3 regions of the Leclercia adecarboxylata genome follow, and region 1 is predicted to be linked to each of the others. Evidence: predicted binding sites of a transcription regulator. Region 1 holds the regulator's gene; each other region holds the start of a gene.
What was found. Region 1 encodes sigma-54, which starts transcription at its own class of promoters, with help from an activator protein. Its sites were predicted from a motif close to GTTGGCACANNTTTCGCTNT; they were not measured.

Region 1 (4,783 bases):
AGATCACTTACCTGGTTAAAGAACAAAAAATGCAGGCCTTCAGTGAAAAAGGCAAACGCGTGACTACCGTACTGGTTCCATCGCAGCTGCAGGACAAAAACAGCACTCAGGCCCCGGCACAGAAAAAGAGTAACTAATTCGTTATGGCAACATTAACTGCAAAGAATCTCGCCAAAGCCTATAAGGGCCGCCGCGTAGTGGAAGATGTCAGTTTGACCGTTAACTCCGGCGAGATTGTCGGCCTGTTGGGTCCTAACGGTGCGGGTAAAACCACCACGTTTTACATGGTTGTGGGCATTGTGCCGCGCGATGCGGGTAACATCATCATTGATGATGAAGATATCAGCCTGCTGCCCCTGCACGCGCGTGCGCGTCGCGGCATCGGCTATCTGCCGCAGGAAGCCTCGATTTTTCGCCGTCTGAGCGTTTACGACAACCTGATGGCCGTACTGCAGATCCGCGATGATTTGACCTCTGAGCAGCGTCAGGATCGCGCCAACGAGCTGATGGAAGAGTTCCATATTGAGCACCTGCGCGACAGCCTGGGTCAGGCGCTTTCCGGTGGTGAACGCCGCCGTGTGGAAATTGCCCGCGCGCTGGCAGCCAATCCGAAATTTATTCTGCTCGATGAACCTTTTGCCGGTGTAGACCCGATTTCGGTTATTGATATCAAACGTATTATTGAGCATCTGCGGGACAGTGGTCTTGGCGTTCTTATCACCGACCACAACGTGCGCGAAACGCTGGCGGTGTGTGAGCGTGCTTATATCGTCAGCCAGGGCCATCTTATCGCCCACGGTACCCCGCAGCAGATCCTCGAAGACGATCATGTTAAGCGCGTGTACCTTGGGGAAGACTTCAGACTCTGATAGGGTAGAAGCTAAGTCTCGCGTAAACGGAGAAAAATGCTCTGAACATGAAGCAAGGTTTGCAATTAAGGCTCAGCCAACAGCTGGCCATGACGCCGCAGTTACAACAGGCCATTCGTCTGTTGCAGCTGTCGACGCTGGAACTTCAGCAGGAGCTCCAGCAAGCGCTGGACAGTAACCCCCTCCTCGAGCAAACCGATCTTCACGACGAGGTAGAAACTCAGCAAACCCAGGATAACGAAACCCTCGACACGGTTGATGCGTTAGAGCAGAAAGAGATGCCTGACGAACTCCCGCTCGATGCCAGCTGGGATGAGATCTACACCGCCGGAACCCCATCCGGCACGCGGGCAGACTATCAGGATGACGAGTTACCGGTGTATCAGGGTGAAACCACCCAGTCGCTGCAGGATTACCTGATGTGGCAGGTGGAGCTGACGCCGTTTTCCGATACCGATCGTGCCATCGCCACCTCCATTGTGGATGCCGTCGATGAGACCGGCTATTTGACCGTGTCGCTGGACGATATCCTGGAGAGCATCGGCGACGATGATATTGAGATTGAAGAGGTCGAAGCGGTTCTGAAACGCGTGCAGCGTTTTGACCCGATCGGCGTCGCCGCGCGCGATTTGCGCGATTGTCTGCTGATTCAGCTTTCGCAGTTTGTGAAAGAGACCCCGTGGCTGGAAGAGGCCCGGCTTATCATCAGCGAACATCTGGATCTGCTGGCCAACCACGACTTCCGTTCACTGATGCGTGTGACGCGACTGAAAGAAGAGGTGCTGAAAGAAGCGGTCAATCTGATTCAGTCGCTGGATCCGCGCCCGGGGCAGTCCATCCAGACCAGCGAGCCCGAGTATGTCATTCCTGATGTGCTGGTGCGTAAGCATAACGGTCTGTGGACCGTGGAGCTGAATTCCGACAGCATCCCCCGCCTGCAAATTAATCAGCAGTACGCCTCAATGTGCACCAGCTCCCGCAACGACTCGGATAACCAGTTTATCCGCAGCAATCTGCAGGAGGCACGCTGGCTGATCAAAAGCCTGGAGAGCCGCAATGATACCCTGCTGCGCGTCAGCCGCTGCATCGTCGAGCAGCAGCAGGCGTTTTTTGAGCAGGGTGAAGAGTTTATGAAGCCGATGGTGCTGGCCGATATTGCCCAGGCCGTCGAGATGCACGAATCGACAATTTCACGCGTGACGACGCAGAAGTATCTTCACAGCCCGCGCGGTATTTTTGAGCTTAAGTATTTTTTCTCCAGCCATGTCAACACCGAAGGCGGCGGCGAAGCCTCGTCGACGGCGATCCGGGCGCTGGTGAAAAAGTTAATCGCCGCGGAAAACCCCGCGAAACCACTGAGTGACAGTAAGTTGACCACCATGCTGTCCGAACAAGGTATCATGGTGGCACGCCGCACTGTTGCGAAGTATCGAGAGTCTTTATCCATTCCGCCGTCAAACCAGCGTAAACAACTGGTCTGACACAACCGATAAGGAAGACACTATGCAGCTCAACATCACTGGACATAACGTCGAGATCACTGAGGCCCTGCGCGATTTTGTGAATACTAAATTCGCCAAGCTCGAGCAGTATTTTGAGAGGATCAACCAGGTCTACGTTGTGTTAAAAGTGGAAAAAGTGACTCATATCTCGGATGCTACCCTGCACGTCAACGGGGGCGAAATCCATGCCAGTGCGGAAGGGCAGGACATGTACGCGGCTATCGACGGCTTGATCGACAAGCTGGCACGACAGCTAAACAAACATAAAGATAAACTGAAACAACACTAATTGTCCGGGCAGTTAACGGGTGCAGGTCGGCCTGTTGTGAAACACAACGGGCCCTTTGTACAGTTAGCGCTTAGGTGAAATTATGATGAATAACGATTCCACTCTACAACTGAGCAGTGTCCTTAATCAGGAATGTACCCGCAGTGCCGTTCACTGCCAGAGCAAAAAACGTGCGCTGGAGATCATCAGTGAACTGGCCGCAAAACAGCTGAGCCTGCCGCCACAAGTGGTCTTTGAAGCGATCCTGACCCGTGAGAAAATGGGCAGTACCGGCATCGGCAACGGCATCGCCATTCCCCATGGCAAACTGGAAGAGGATACTCTGCGTGCTGTAGGGGTGTTTGTTCAACTGGAAACACCTATCGCCTTTGATGCCATTGATAACCAGCCTGTCGATCTGCTGTTTGCCCTGCTGGTGCCAGCCGATCAGACTAAAACGCATCTGCATACGCTTTCGCTGGTGGCCAAACGTCTGGCGGATAAAACCATCTGTCGCCGTTTGCGTGCGGCGCAGAGCGACGAAGAGCTCTATCAAATTATTACGGAAACGGAAGGCAATCAGGATGATGCGTAATCGGGTGATGGCTTTGACATCTGTAGTCCTGAGGAGAAACGGTACATGGTGCTGATGATCGTCAGCGGGCGTTCGGGGTCCGGAAAATCGGTCGCCCTGCGCGCGCTGGAAGATATGGGCTTTTACTGCGTGGATAACCTGCCGGTGGTGCTGCTGCCCGACCTGGCGCGTTCGCTGGCGGATCGGCAGATTTCTGCCGCGGTCAGCATCGACGTTCGTAATATGCCTGAATCGCCGGAGATCTTTGAGCAGGCGATGAGCAGCTTGCCGGAAGCATTTTCACCTCAGCTTCTGTTCCTTGACGCCGATCGCAACACGCTGATCCGTCGCTACAGCGATACCCGCCGCCTGCATCCGCTCTCCAGCAAAAACCTGTCGCTGGAAAGCGCTATCGACCAGGAGAGCGATTTGCTGGAGCCGCTGCGCTCCCGCGCCGATCTGATCGTCGACACCTCTGAAATGTCGGTCCATGAACTGGCGGAGATGCTGCGTACCCGTCTGCTGGGCAAACGCGAACGCGAACTGACGATGGTCTTTGAATCGTTCGGCTTTAAGCACGGCATTCCAATCGATGCAGACTACGTGTTCGACGTGCGCTTCTTACCGAACCCGCACTGGGATCCGAAGCTGCGTCCGATGACCGGCCTCGATAAGCCCGTCGCCGCGTTCCTTGACAGACATACGGAAGTGCATAACTTTATCTATCAGACGCGCAGCTATCTTGAACTCTGGTTGCCAATGCTCGAGACAAACAATCGCAGCTACTTAACGGTGGCGATTGGCTGTACCGGGGGCAAACACCGTTCGGTCTATATTGCTGAGCAACTGGCTGACTATTTCCGCTCGCGCGGTAAAAACGTGCAGTCCCGTCATCGTACGCTGGAAAAACGTAAAACATGACCGTAAAGCAGACCGTTGAAATCACCAACAAGCTGGGCATGCACGCACGCCCGGCGATGAAGTTATTTGAACTGATGCAGGGGTTTGACGCGGAAGTTCTGCTGCGTAATGACGAAGGCACCGAAGCCGAAGCCAACAGCGTAATTGCTCTGCTGATGCTGGATTCGGCGAAGGGCCGTCAGATTGAAATCGAAGCCACCGGCCCGCAGGAAGTCGAGGCGCTGGCGGCGGTGATTGCGTTGTTTAACGCCGGATTTGATGAAGATTAATGCAGCTTATTAGCCTGCATAAAGCCTTCGCCACCCAGCTGGCGCATCTGGCGCAGGATCCACGCCTGACGGCTGCGTACATAGCCTGATGGCGCGCTGGCCTTAAAGCGGATCGGATTCGGTAACACAGCCGCCAGCAGCGCGGCCTCCGACGCCGTCAGACGGCTGGCTGGTTTGTTGAAATAGCGCTGCGACGCGGCTTCAACGCCAAACACACCCTCGCCAAACTCCGCGATATTCAGATAGACCGTCAGGATCCGTTTTTTACTCCACACCGTTTCGATACCCAGCGTCAGCCCGGCTTCAAAGCCCTTTCTTATCCAGCTGCGCCCGTCCCATAGAAACAGGTTTTTCGCCGTCTGCTGAGAAAGCGTCGATGC
Region 2 (4,783 bases), 1.7 Mb from region 1:
TCGCCCGTCTCGCCAGCGTTCATGACGACATCCTGCGCCTGCCGCAGGGGTACGAAACCGAAGTGGGCGAACGCGGCGTAATGCTCTCGGGAGGGCAAAAACAGCGCATTTCCATCGCCCGCGCGCTGCTGCTGAATGCCGAGGTTCTGATCCTCGACGATGCCCTTTCTGCGGTCGATGGCCGCACCGAACACCAGATCCTGCACAACCTGCGCCAGTGGGGAGAAGGGCGCACGGTGATCATCAGCGCCCATCGTCTGTCGGCTCTGACCGAGGCGAGCGAAATTCTGGTGATGCAGCACGGGCATATTGCCCAGCGCGGCCAGCATGAACAGCTGGCGGAACAGCCGGGCTGGTATCGCGATATGTATCGTTATCAACAACTGGAAGCGGCACTGGATGACGTGCCGGAAACCGACGAGGAGGCCGCCGATGCGTAGTTTTTCCCAGCTGTGGCCCACCCTTAAGCGCCTGCTGGCGTATGGTTCGCCGTGGCGCAAGCCGCTGTCGCTGGCTGTCGTGCTGCTGTGGATTGCGGCGATTGCCGAAGTAACCGGCCCGCTGCTGATCAGCTATTTCATCGACAACATGGTGGCAAAAAATTATCTCCCGCTCGGTTTAGTCACCGGGCTGGCGGTGGCCTACGTTGGCCTGCAGCTGCTGGCGGCCGGGCTGCACTATGCCCAGTCGCTGCTGTTTAACCAGGCTGCCGTCGGGGTGGTGCAGCAGCTGCGTACCGACGTGATGGATGCCGCCCTGCGCCAGCCCCTGAGCGCGTTTGATACCCAGCCAGTCGGGCAGATCATCTCCCGCGTCACCAACGATACGGAAGTGATCCGCGACCTGTATGTCACCGTGGTGGCTACGGTACTGCGCAGCGCCGCCCTGGTGGGCGCGATGTTGGTGGCGATGTTCAGCCTCGAATGGCGCATGGCGCTGGTGGCGATGGCGATTTTCCCGGCGGTAATGATTGTGATGATCATCTACCAGCGCTACAGCACGCCGATTGTGCGTCGCGTGCGGGCCTATCTGGCGGATATCAACGATGGCTTTAACGAGGTCATCAACGGCATGAGCGTTATCCAGCAGTTCCGCCAGCAGGCGCGTTTTGGCGAGCGGATGGGCGAAGCCAGCCGCTCCCACTATATGGCCCGCATGCAGACCCTGCGTCTGGACGGTTTCCTGCTGCGCCCGCTGTTAAGCCTGTTCTCGGCGCTGGTGCTGTGCGGGCTGCTGATGCAGTTTGGCTTTGCCGCCGGTGGCACCATCGAAGTCGGGGTGCTGTATGCCTTTATCAGCTATCTCGGGCGTCTTAACGAGCCGCTGATCGAACTCACCACCCAGCAGTCGATGCTGCAACAGGCGGTGGTGGCCGGTGAGCGCGTCTTTGAGCTGATGGATCGCCCGCGCCAGGCGTATGGCGATGACGAGTGCGAACTGCAAAGCGGGACAATTGATTTTGACAACGTCTCCTTTGCCTATCGCGACGATCGGCTGGTGCTGCAGGATATCAACCTGACGGTGCCGTCCCGCAGCTTTGTGGCGCTGGTGGGGCATACCGGCAGCGGTAAAAGCACCCTCGCCAGCCTGCTGATGGGCTACTACCCGCTCACCGAAGGGGAAATCCGCCTTGACGGACGTCCGCTGTCGAGCCTGAGCCACAGCGTACTGCGTAAAGGGGTAGCGATGGTGCAGCAGGATCCGGTGGTGCTGGCTGATACCTTCTTTGCCAACGTGACGCTGGGCCGACCGTTCAGCGAGGAGCAGGTCTGGGACGTACTGGAGAAAGTGCAGCTGGCGGAGCTGGCGCGCGGTCTGCACGACGGCATTCATACACGGCTCGGCGAGCAGGGGAATAACCTGTCTGTCGGGCAAAAGCAGCTGCTGGCGCTGGCCCGGGTGCTGATTGATACCCCGCAGGTGTTGATTCTGGATGAAGCTACCGCCAGCATCGATTCCGGTACCGAGCAGGCTATCCAGCAGGCGCTGGCCGCGGTACGCGAACACACCACCCTGGTGGTGATTGCCCACCGTCTTTCGACCATCGTAGAGGCGGATACCATTCTGGTGCTTCATCGCGGCCAGGCGGTTGAGCGCGGCACCCATAAGCAACTGCTTGAAGCAAAAGGGCGTTACTGGCAAATGTATCAGCTGCAGCTGGCCGGGGAAGAGCTGGCCGCCAGCGCCCGTGAGGAATCTCTCAGCGCCTGATGCACTAAAATTAAGCAACCAGCCAGCCGCTGAATCGGTTGGTGCAAAAATGAAACGCACCTTGCACTGTCATGGTGCGTTTTTTTTCGTCACGCCTTCGCCGTGCCTCGTATTCCCTCTCTTTTCACTTTTGGCACACCCCTTGCAATACCTCTTTCGTTGGCTCGCCAAAACCGAATTCTGACTGGAGGGATATATGAAGCTGGTTACCGTGGTAATCAAACCATTCAAACTCGAAGACGTGCGCGAAGCACTCTCTTCAATGGGTATTCAGGGGCTGACCGTTACCGAAGTGAAAGGCTTCGGTCGTCAGAAGGGGCATGCAGAGCTTTACCGTGGTGCGGAATACAGCGTCAACTTCCTGCCAAAAGTGAAGATTGACGTAGCGATTGCCGACGATCAGCTGGATGAAGTCATCGACGTAATTAGCAAAGCAGCCTACACCGGCAAAATTGGCGACGGCAAAATTTTCGTTGCTGAGCTGCAACGCGTTATTCGCATTCGTACAGGCGAAGCCGACGAAGCGGCACTGTAAAACAGCAGGCACACAGTGATAGGGATCGAGAAAATGAACACAACAACACTTAAAGCAGGTCTGGGGTCTCTGGCGCTGTTGCCGGGCCTGGCAATGGCTGCACCCGCGGTAGCAGACAAAGCCGATAACGCCTTTATGATGATTTGCACCGCGCTGGTGCTCTTTATGACCATTCCGGGGATCGCGCTGTTTTACGGCGGCTTGATCCGCGGCAAAAACGTCCTCTCCATGCTCACTCAGGTAACGGTGACCTTTGCGCTGGTTTGCGTGCTGTGGGTGGTCTACGGCTATTCGCTGGCCTTCGGGGAGGGCAACGCCTTCTTCGGCAGCTTTAACTGGGCAATGCTGAAAAATATCGAACTGACCGCGGTGATGGGCAGCTTCTATCAGTACATCCACGTGGCGTTCCAGGGTTCGTTCGCCTGTATCACCGTGGGGCTGATTGTCGGGGCGCTGGCGGAACGTATCCGCTTCTCCGCCGTATTAATCTTCGTGGTGGTGTGGCTGACCCTCTCCTACGTGCCGGTGGCGCATATGGTCTGGGGCGGCGGTCTGCTGGCTTCTCATGGCGCGCTGGACTTTGCGGGCGGTACCGTTGTGCATATCAACGCCGCGGTAGCTGGGCTTGTCGGTGCTTACCTGATTGGCAAACGCGTCGGTTTTGGCAAAGAAGCGTTCAAACCGCACAACCTGCCGATGGTCTTTACCGGTACGGCGATCCTCTACTTTGGCTGGTTTGGCTTCAACGCCGGTTCAGCCAGTGCGGCAAACGAAATCGCGGCCCTGGCCTTCGTGAACACCGTTGTCGCGACGGCGGGAGCCATCCTCTCCTGGATCTTTGGCGAGTGGGCGGTACGCGGTAAGCCTTCTCTGCTGGGCGCCTGTTCCGGTGCGATTGCCGGTCTGGTAGGTATTACCCCTGCCTGTGGTTTTGTTGGTGTCGGTGGCGCGCTGATCGTCGGTATCGTGGCGGGTCTGGCCGGTCTGTGGGGCGTGACGGCGCTGAAACGTGTTCTGCGTGTGGATGACCCTTGTGACGTGTTTGGCGTCCACGGCGTGTGCGGTATTGTCGGCTGCATCATGACCGGCATCTTCGCTTCAACCTCTCTGGGCGGCGTAGGCTACGCAGAAGGCGTGACCATGGGCCATCAGGTTCTGGTGCAGTTGGAAAGTATCGCCATCACGGTAGTCTGGTCGGGCGTGGTTGCCTTTATCGGCTACAAGCTGGCGGACATGACGGTTGGGCTGCGCGTACCGGAAGAGCAGGAGCGCGAAGGTCTGGACGTCAACAGCCACGGCGAGAATGCGTATAACGCGTGATTCGAGAGTCTTGCCCGGTGGCGCTACGCTTACCGGGCCTACAAGAGAGAGTACCGTAGGCCGGGTAAGGCGAAGCCGCCACCCGGCTTTTTACATTATCCCCGATTACGCATCACCCCTTCCTGCACGGTGGATGCCACCAGCACGCCATCCTGGGTATAGAATTCACCGCGCACAAACCCGCGAGCGCTGGATGCCGAAGTGCTCTCCACGCTGTAGAGCAGCCACTCATTCATATTGAACGGACGGTGGAACCACATCGAATGGTCGATCGTCGCAACCTGCATCCCTTTCTCAAGGAAGCCCACGCCGTGCGGCTGCAGGGCAACCGGCAGGAAGTTAAAGTCCGAGGCATAACCCAGCAGATACTGATGCACGCGGAAATCTTCCGGCATGGTGCCGTTGGCGCGGATCCACACCTGACGGGCAGGCTCTGCGATGTGGCCTTTCATCGGGTTATGAAACTCGACCGGGCGGATCTCCAGCGGCTTGTCGCAGAGAAACTTCTCTTTAACCTGCGGGGGCAATAGATGCGCCAGCGCGCGGGCAATGTCGGTCTCGGAACGCAACGCGTCAGGCGCAGGGGCTGGCGGCATCGTCTTCTGATGCTCATAGCCTGGCTCCGGGGCCTGGAACGATGCCGTCATATAGAAAATCGGCTTGCCGTTCTGCACCGCCGCCACGCGACGGGCGCTGAAGCTGTTGCCATCGCGCAGG
Region 3 (4,783 bases), 1.4 Mb from region 1:
AAGGCGACATAGCCCAGATCCAACAGCCCCGCGAGCCCGACCACGATGTTCAGCCCGAGCCCGAGCAGGACGTAGATCAACCCGAGGATCGCCACCGTCAGCACGTATTTGGTGGCAACAAACGGGAAGCAGACCGCCAGGGTGACGATCAGCGGCAGGATCCAGCGCATCCGGCTTTTGTACTCCGGCGGGCGGACGTACACCCCCGAGTTATCGTTATCGAAACGCGCCAGCACGCGTCTGCCCGGCGCGGTCATTAAGAAGGCGCTGAGTAAAAAACGCCCGGTCATCACCGTGGCGATGATCCACACCAGCCGCCGCCCTTCGAAGTTAAAGCTGTAGCCATCCAGCACCACGCCCGCCACCGGGCCAAAGATAATCAGCGCGACCATCCCGGCAAAAATGGCATCGAGGATGCAGCGTTTAAGTGAAAACCCGTCGTGCGCCACGGGCTGCGAAACGATCTGTGACGTCATTTTGCTTCCCTCATACTTTGGCCACGACAGGGCGGCCAAGCAGTCCCTGAGGACGGAAAATAAGGATCACCACCAGCAATCCAAAGGAGAACACATCTTTATAATCGGAGTTCACCATCCCGGAGAACTGCGCCTCGGCAATGCCAAGGATAAGTCCCCCTAACATGGCGCCCGGCAGGGAGCCGATCCCCCCGAGCACGGCGGCGGTAAAGGCCTTAATGCCGATGATAAACCCGGCGTAAAAATCAAAGGTGCCGTAGTTCATGGTGATCAGCACCCCCGCCAGTCCGGCCATCGCCGCGCCAATCACAAACACCAGGGAGATGATCCGGTCGGTATTAATACCCAGAATTGACGCCATCTTGCGGTCCTGCTGCACCGCGCGGCACATCCGCCCTAAACGGGTATTGCTGATTATCCAGGTGAGCACCAGCATGCCGGTGAACGAGGCGATAAGAATAAAGACCTTGGTGTAGGTGATCTGCACAAAGCCTTCGCCAATGTGGAAGCGCAGCACGCCGTCCAGCATGGTAGGCACCCCCTGCTGGCGCGGACCCTGGCTGATCTGGGCGTAGTTTTGCAGGATCAGCGACATGCCGATGGCGGAGATCAGCGGGGCCAGACGCGTGGAGTTACGCAGTGGCTTATAGGCGATGCGCTCGATGGTCCAGCCGTACACCCCCGTCACCACGATGGTAAAGACCAGCGTGCCGAGGATCAGCAGCGGGAAAGATTCCAGTCCGAAGAAGGAGAGGAGCGCCAGGCCGATAGCGCAGAGGTAGGCGGAGATCATATACACTTCGCCGTGGGCGAAGTTAATCATGCCGATAATGCCGTATACCATGGTGTAGCCGATGGCTATCAATCCGTAGACGGAGCCCAGCGTTAAGCCATTGATTAACTGCTGCAGAAAGAAAGTTTCCATCATCGCGCGCTCGTGTTTCAGGCCGCGGGGGAGGCGGCCCGTTGGTTATAGTGCGTCGGCATGTCGCCATACCGACGTTGAGCGTGATTCCGTCCGGTTACTGCACTTCCTTATATTTACCTTTGTCGTCCCACTGGTACACCACGTAGTCGGAGACTTTCAGGTCACCTTTGCTGTCCCAGGATTTTTTGCCCATCACGGTATCCACCGAATTGGCCTTCAGCCATTCGCTGGCTTTGGCCGGATCGGCGCCGCCGGCGGCTTTAAAGGCCGCAGCAATGGCCTGGATAGAGGCGTAGGAGTAGAGGGTGTAGCCTTCCGGCTCAAACTTGCTGGCGCGGAACTTCTCGATCACCGCTTTGCCTTCCGGGATCAGGCGTGGATCTTTGCCGAAGGTCATGTAGATGCCGTTGGTGTACTGCGCGCCACCGGCGGCGGTGACCATCTCTTCGTTGACGATGCAGTCTCCGGAGAAGAATTTCGCCTGCACGCCCTGCTCACGCATCTGACGCACCAGCGGACCCGCTTCCGGGTGACAACCGCCGAAGAAGACCACGTCCGGCTTCTGGGCGCCAATTTTGGTCACCAGGGCGTTAAAGTCTTTCTCACCGCGCGACAGCCCTTCGTACATCACGTCCTTAACGCCGCGTTTCGCCAGCGCCGCTTTGGTGGCATCCGCCAGACCCTGGCCGTAGGTATCTTTGTCGTGGATGATCACCACCCGTTTGGCTTTCAGCTTATCAATAATGAAATCGCTGGCGACCTGGCCCTGCTGGTCGTCGCGTCCGCACATGCGGAACATGTCGCTCATGCCGCGCTCGGTGATCTGCGGGTTAGTGGAGCCTGGGGTGATCGCCAGCACGCCCGCGTCGTTATAGACCTCGGAGGCCGGCATGGTGGAGGAGGAGCAAAAGTGGCCGACCACGGCTTTGACTTTATCCTGGTCAACCAGACGGTTGGCAACCGAGACGGCCTGTTTCGGTTCACAGGCGTCATCTCCCTGCACCAGTTTGATCTTCTCGCCATTAATGCCGCCCGCGGCGTTGATGTCTTCCGCAGCCTGCGTTGCGCCGTGCCAGTACTGATCCCCGTACGTTGCGTTCGGCCCGGTAAAGGGACCCGCCACGCCAATCACGATATCAGCCTGGGCGGAAAACGCCGTGACCAGGCAGCCTGCCATTACAAGAGAAAGAGGACTTCTGATGAATTTCAGCGACATTATTATGTACCTTTTCTGAGTGGTTTTTTGCACGAACCCTGTGTAGTCGAACGCCATGAGGCGTACCCAATCCAAAAGCATTGCACTAAACGGACTGCACTATACGGACGACAAACTGCAGAAACAGGCGAGGTTTTCTGACGCATCTCCTCGACAGAACAACGTTAAGCAAAATGGTTGCCAGAACGGGCAGCTATTGCCATGTTTCGACAATTTTCAGTATAGAGCGCCGTTTTAAGCCACCCGGCGGCACGAAGTGAAATTACAGCGGGGATCACATCTCATTAACAACAAAGCACATAAGTTGTGCAACGGTCACGATTTGCGCCATTTTGCACCAGCATAGCCCGCGCAATTAGCAGGGGGAGGCGCGGTTTCTGTGTTACCCTGCACGCAAATCTATTCTGCAGGAGAAGCACCATGACCCAAGGCCCGTTAAACGAAACCGAAATGGAGTGGCTGGAAGAGACCTTAATGACCTACGGTCATGACGACGAGTCCGTTATGGACGTCTCAGAACTCGACGGCATGCTGACCGCGGTACTGTCTGGCCCGATGGTGGTTGAGCCGGATCGCTGGCTGGTGGCGGTATGGGGCGGGGAGAAAAACATTCCGCGCTGGAAGAACGATCGCGAGATGAACCGCTTTATCGATCTCTGCTTCAAGCATATGAACGATATCGCCGAGCGCCTGAGCGACTACCCGGATCAGTTTGAACCGATGTTCGGCATGAACGATGTCGAGGGGCAAACCTATACCGTGGTGGAAGAGTGGTGCTTCGGCTATATGCGCGGCGTGGCGCTGACCGACTGGTCGTCCCTGCCGGAGTCCCTGCGCGCCGATCTGGATCTGATTGCGCTGCACGGTTCCGAAGAGAACTTTGATCGTCTGGATACCTTAACCGAAGAGGAGTTCCAGCAGAGCATTGAGGGCATTCGCCCGGCAGCGCTGCGCCTCTATAACTACTGGATTGCCAACCCGCAAGAGCCGGTCGCTCAGCAGCCGGTGATCAACGGCACCAAAGTAGGGCGTAACGACCCTTGTCCGTGCGGCAGCGGCAAAAAATTCAAGAACTGCTGTCTGCATTAACAGCGCCCATTTCTGCCGGGTGGCGCTTCGCTTACCCGGCCTACAAAACCCTTCGTAGGCCCGCGCAAGCGAAGCGCCGCCGGACATTAATGCGCTTTATCCCACTTCCGGCAACAGACCCGCCGCAATTCCGAACTGCACGAGGATTATCACGATCCCGCAGGCAAAGACCAGACAGAGCGCAGGCTTACCGCCAGGCACCCGGTAGTCGCCGTCAGGGTGGTGTTTACGGCTTTGCCAGACCAGCAGCGATGGCAACAGCAGTGCCAGTACCGCCAGCGCAACCCCCGCATAGCCCAACGCCATCACAAACCCGCGTGGATAGAACAGAGCAAAGGCCAGCGGCGGCAGGAAGGTGATCGCCCCGGTCTGGATGCGTCCGCTCACCGTCCGGCTGCGCTGGAACAGATCTGCCAGATAATCAAACAGACCCAGCGCCACGCCGAGGAAAGAGGTCGCCAGCGCGAGGTCGGCAAACAGATGCACCGCCAGCTCAACGTGCGGCGACGCAACCACTTCACGCAGGGCCTGCAGCAGCCCGTTAAGCCCGCTGTGGCTGGCCAGCATCCCCATAAAGCTCGACGAGTTAATGCTGCCGAGCGTCACCATCTGCCAGAAGATGTAGGCCACCAGCGGAATGGCGCTGCCGGTAATAAAGATCCAGCGCAGCTTACGCACGTTGCCGTTCATATAGCTGACGATGCTCGGCACGCTACCGTGGAAACCAAACGAGGTAAAAATCACCGGGATGGCCGATAGCGCTAACCCTTTCTCCAGCGGCAGCGTCAGTAAGTTGACCTTATGAATGTGCGGCGCAAGCAGCGCCAGCATCACCACGAGGAAAATAATTTTTGCCGAGAACAGGAAGCGGTTAAACAGATCCACCAGCGAGGTGCCGACGCAGACCACGCCCCCGCCAATCAGGGTAAAGAAGATCACGCCAGTAGTAGGGGAGATATCGGCGTTGAACCAGTCGTTGACGCTGGAGGCGATCAGCTCCCCGGCTCCGCTGATATAGGCCGCGGTGAGGGCATACATCAGGAACATCATGCTGAAGCCAGTGATCCACTGGCC

Region 2: a site for sigma-54 is predicted at 2,341-2,360, ahead of glnK (P-II family nitrogen regulator). Genes of this name have one in related genera too.
Region 3: a site for sigma-54 is predicted at 2,786-2,805, ahead of FHN83_RS02445 (branched-chain amino acid ABC transporter substrate-binding protein). Genes of this name have one in related genera too.

The regions. Positions count from the first base shown of each region.
Region 1 covers NZ_CP040889.1:1,523,163-1,527,945, forward strand. Annotated here, with positions in the region: gene lptA (lipopolysaccharide ABC transporter substrate-binding protein LptA) at 1-137, shown strand, start outside; gene lptB (LPS export ABC transporter ATP-binding protein) at 144-869, shown strand; gene rpoN (RNA polymerase factor sigma-54) at 917-2,350, shown strand; gene hpf (ribosome hibernation promoting factor) at 2,373-2,660, shown strand; gene ptsN (PTS IIA-like nitrogen regulatory protein PtsN) at 2,743-3,234, shown strand; gene rapZ (RNase adapter RapZ) at 3,280-4,134, shown strand; gene npr (PTS phosphocarrier protein NPr) at 4,131-4,403, shown strand; gene mtgA (monofunctional biosynthetic peptidoglycan transglycosylase) at 4,400-4,783, opposite strand, start outside.
Region 2 covers NZ_CP040889.1:3,176,356-3,181,138, forward strand. Annotated here, with positions in the region: gene FHN83_RS16910 (SmdA family multidrug ABC transporter permease/ATP-binding protein) at 1-440, shown strand, start outside; gene FHN83_RS16915 (SmdB family multidrug efflux ABC transporter permease/ATP-binding protein) at 433-2,211, shown strand; gene glnK (P-II family nitrogen regulator) at 2,408-2,746, shown strand; gene amtB (ammonium transporter AmtB) at 2,780-4,066, shown strand; gene tesB (acyl-CoA thioesterase II) at 4,162-4,783, opposite strand, start outside.
Region 3 covers NZ_CP040889.1:121,318-126,100, reverse strand. Annotated here, with positions in the region: gene livM (high-affinity branched-chain amino acid ABC transporter permease LivM) at 1-476, opposite strand, end outside; gene FHN83_RS02450 (ABC transporter permease subunit) at 487-1,401, opposite strand; gene FHN83_RS02445 (branched-chain amino acid ABC transporter substrate-binding protein) at 1,499-2,620, opposite strand; gene FHN83_RS02440 (YecA family protein) at 3,041-3,709, shown strand; gene tyrP (tyrosine transporter TyrP) at 3,806-4,783, opposite strand, start outside.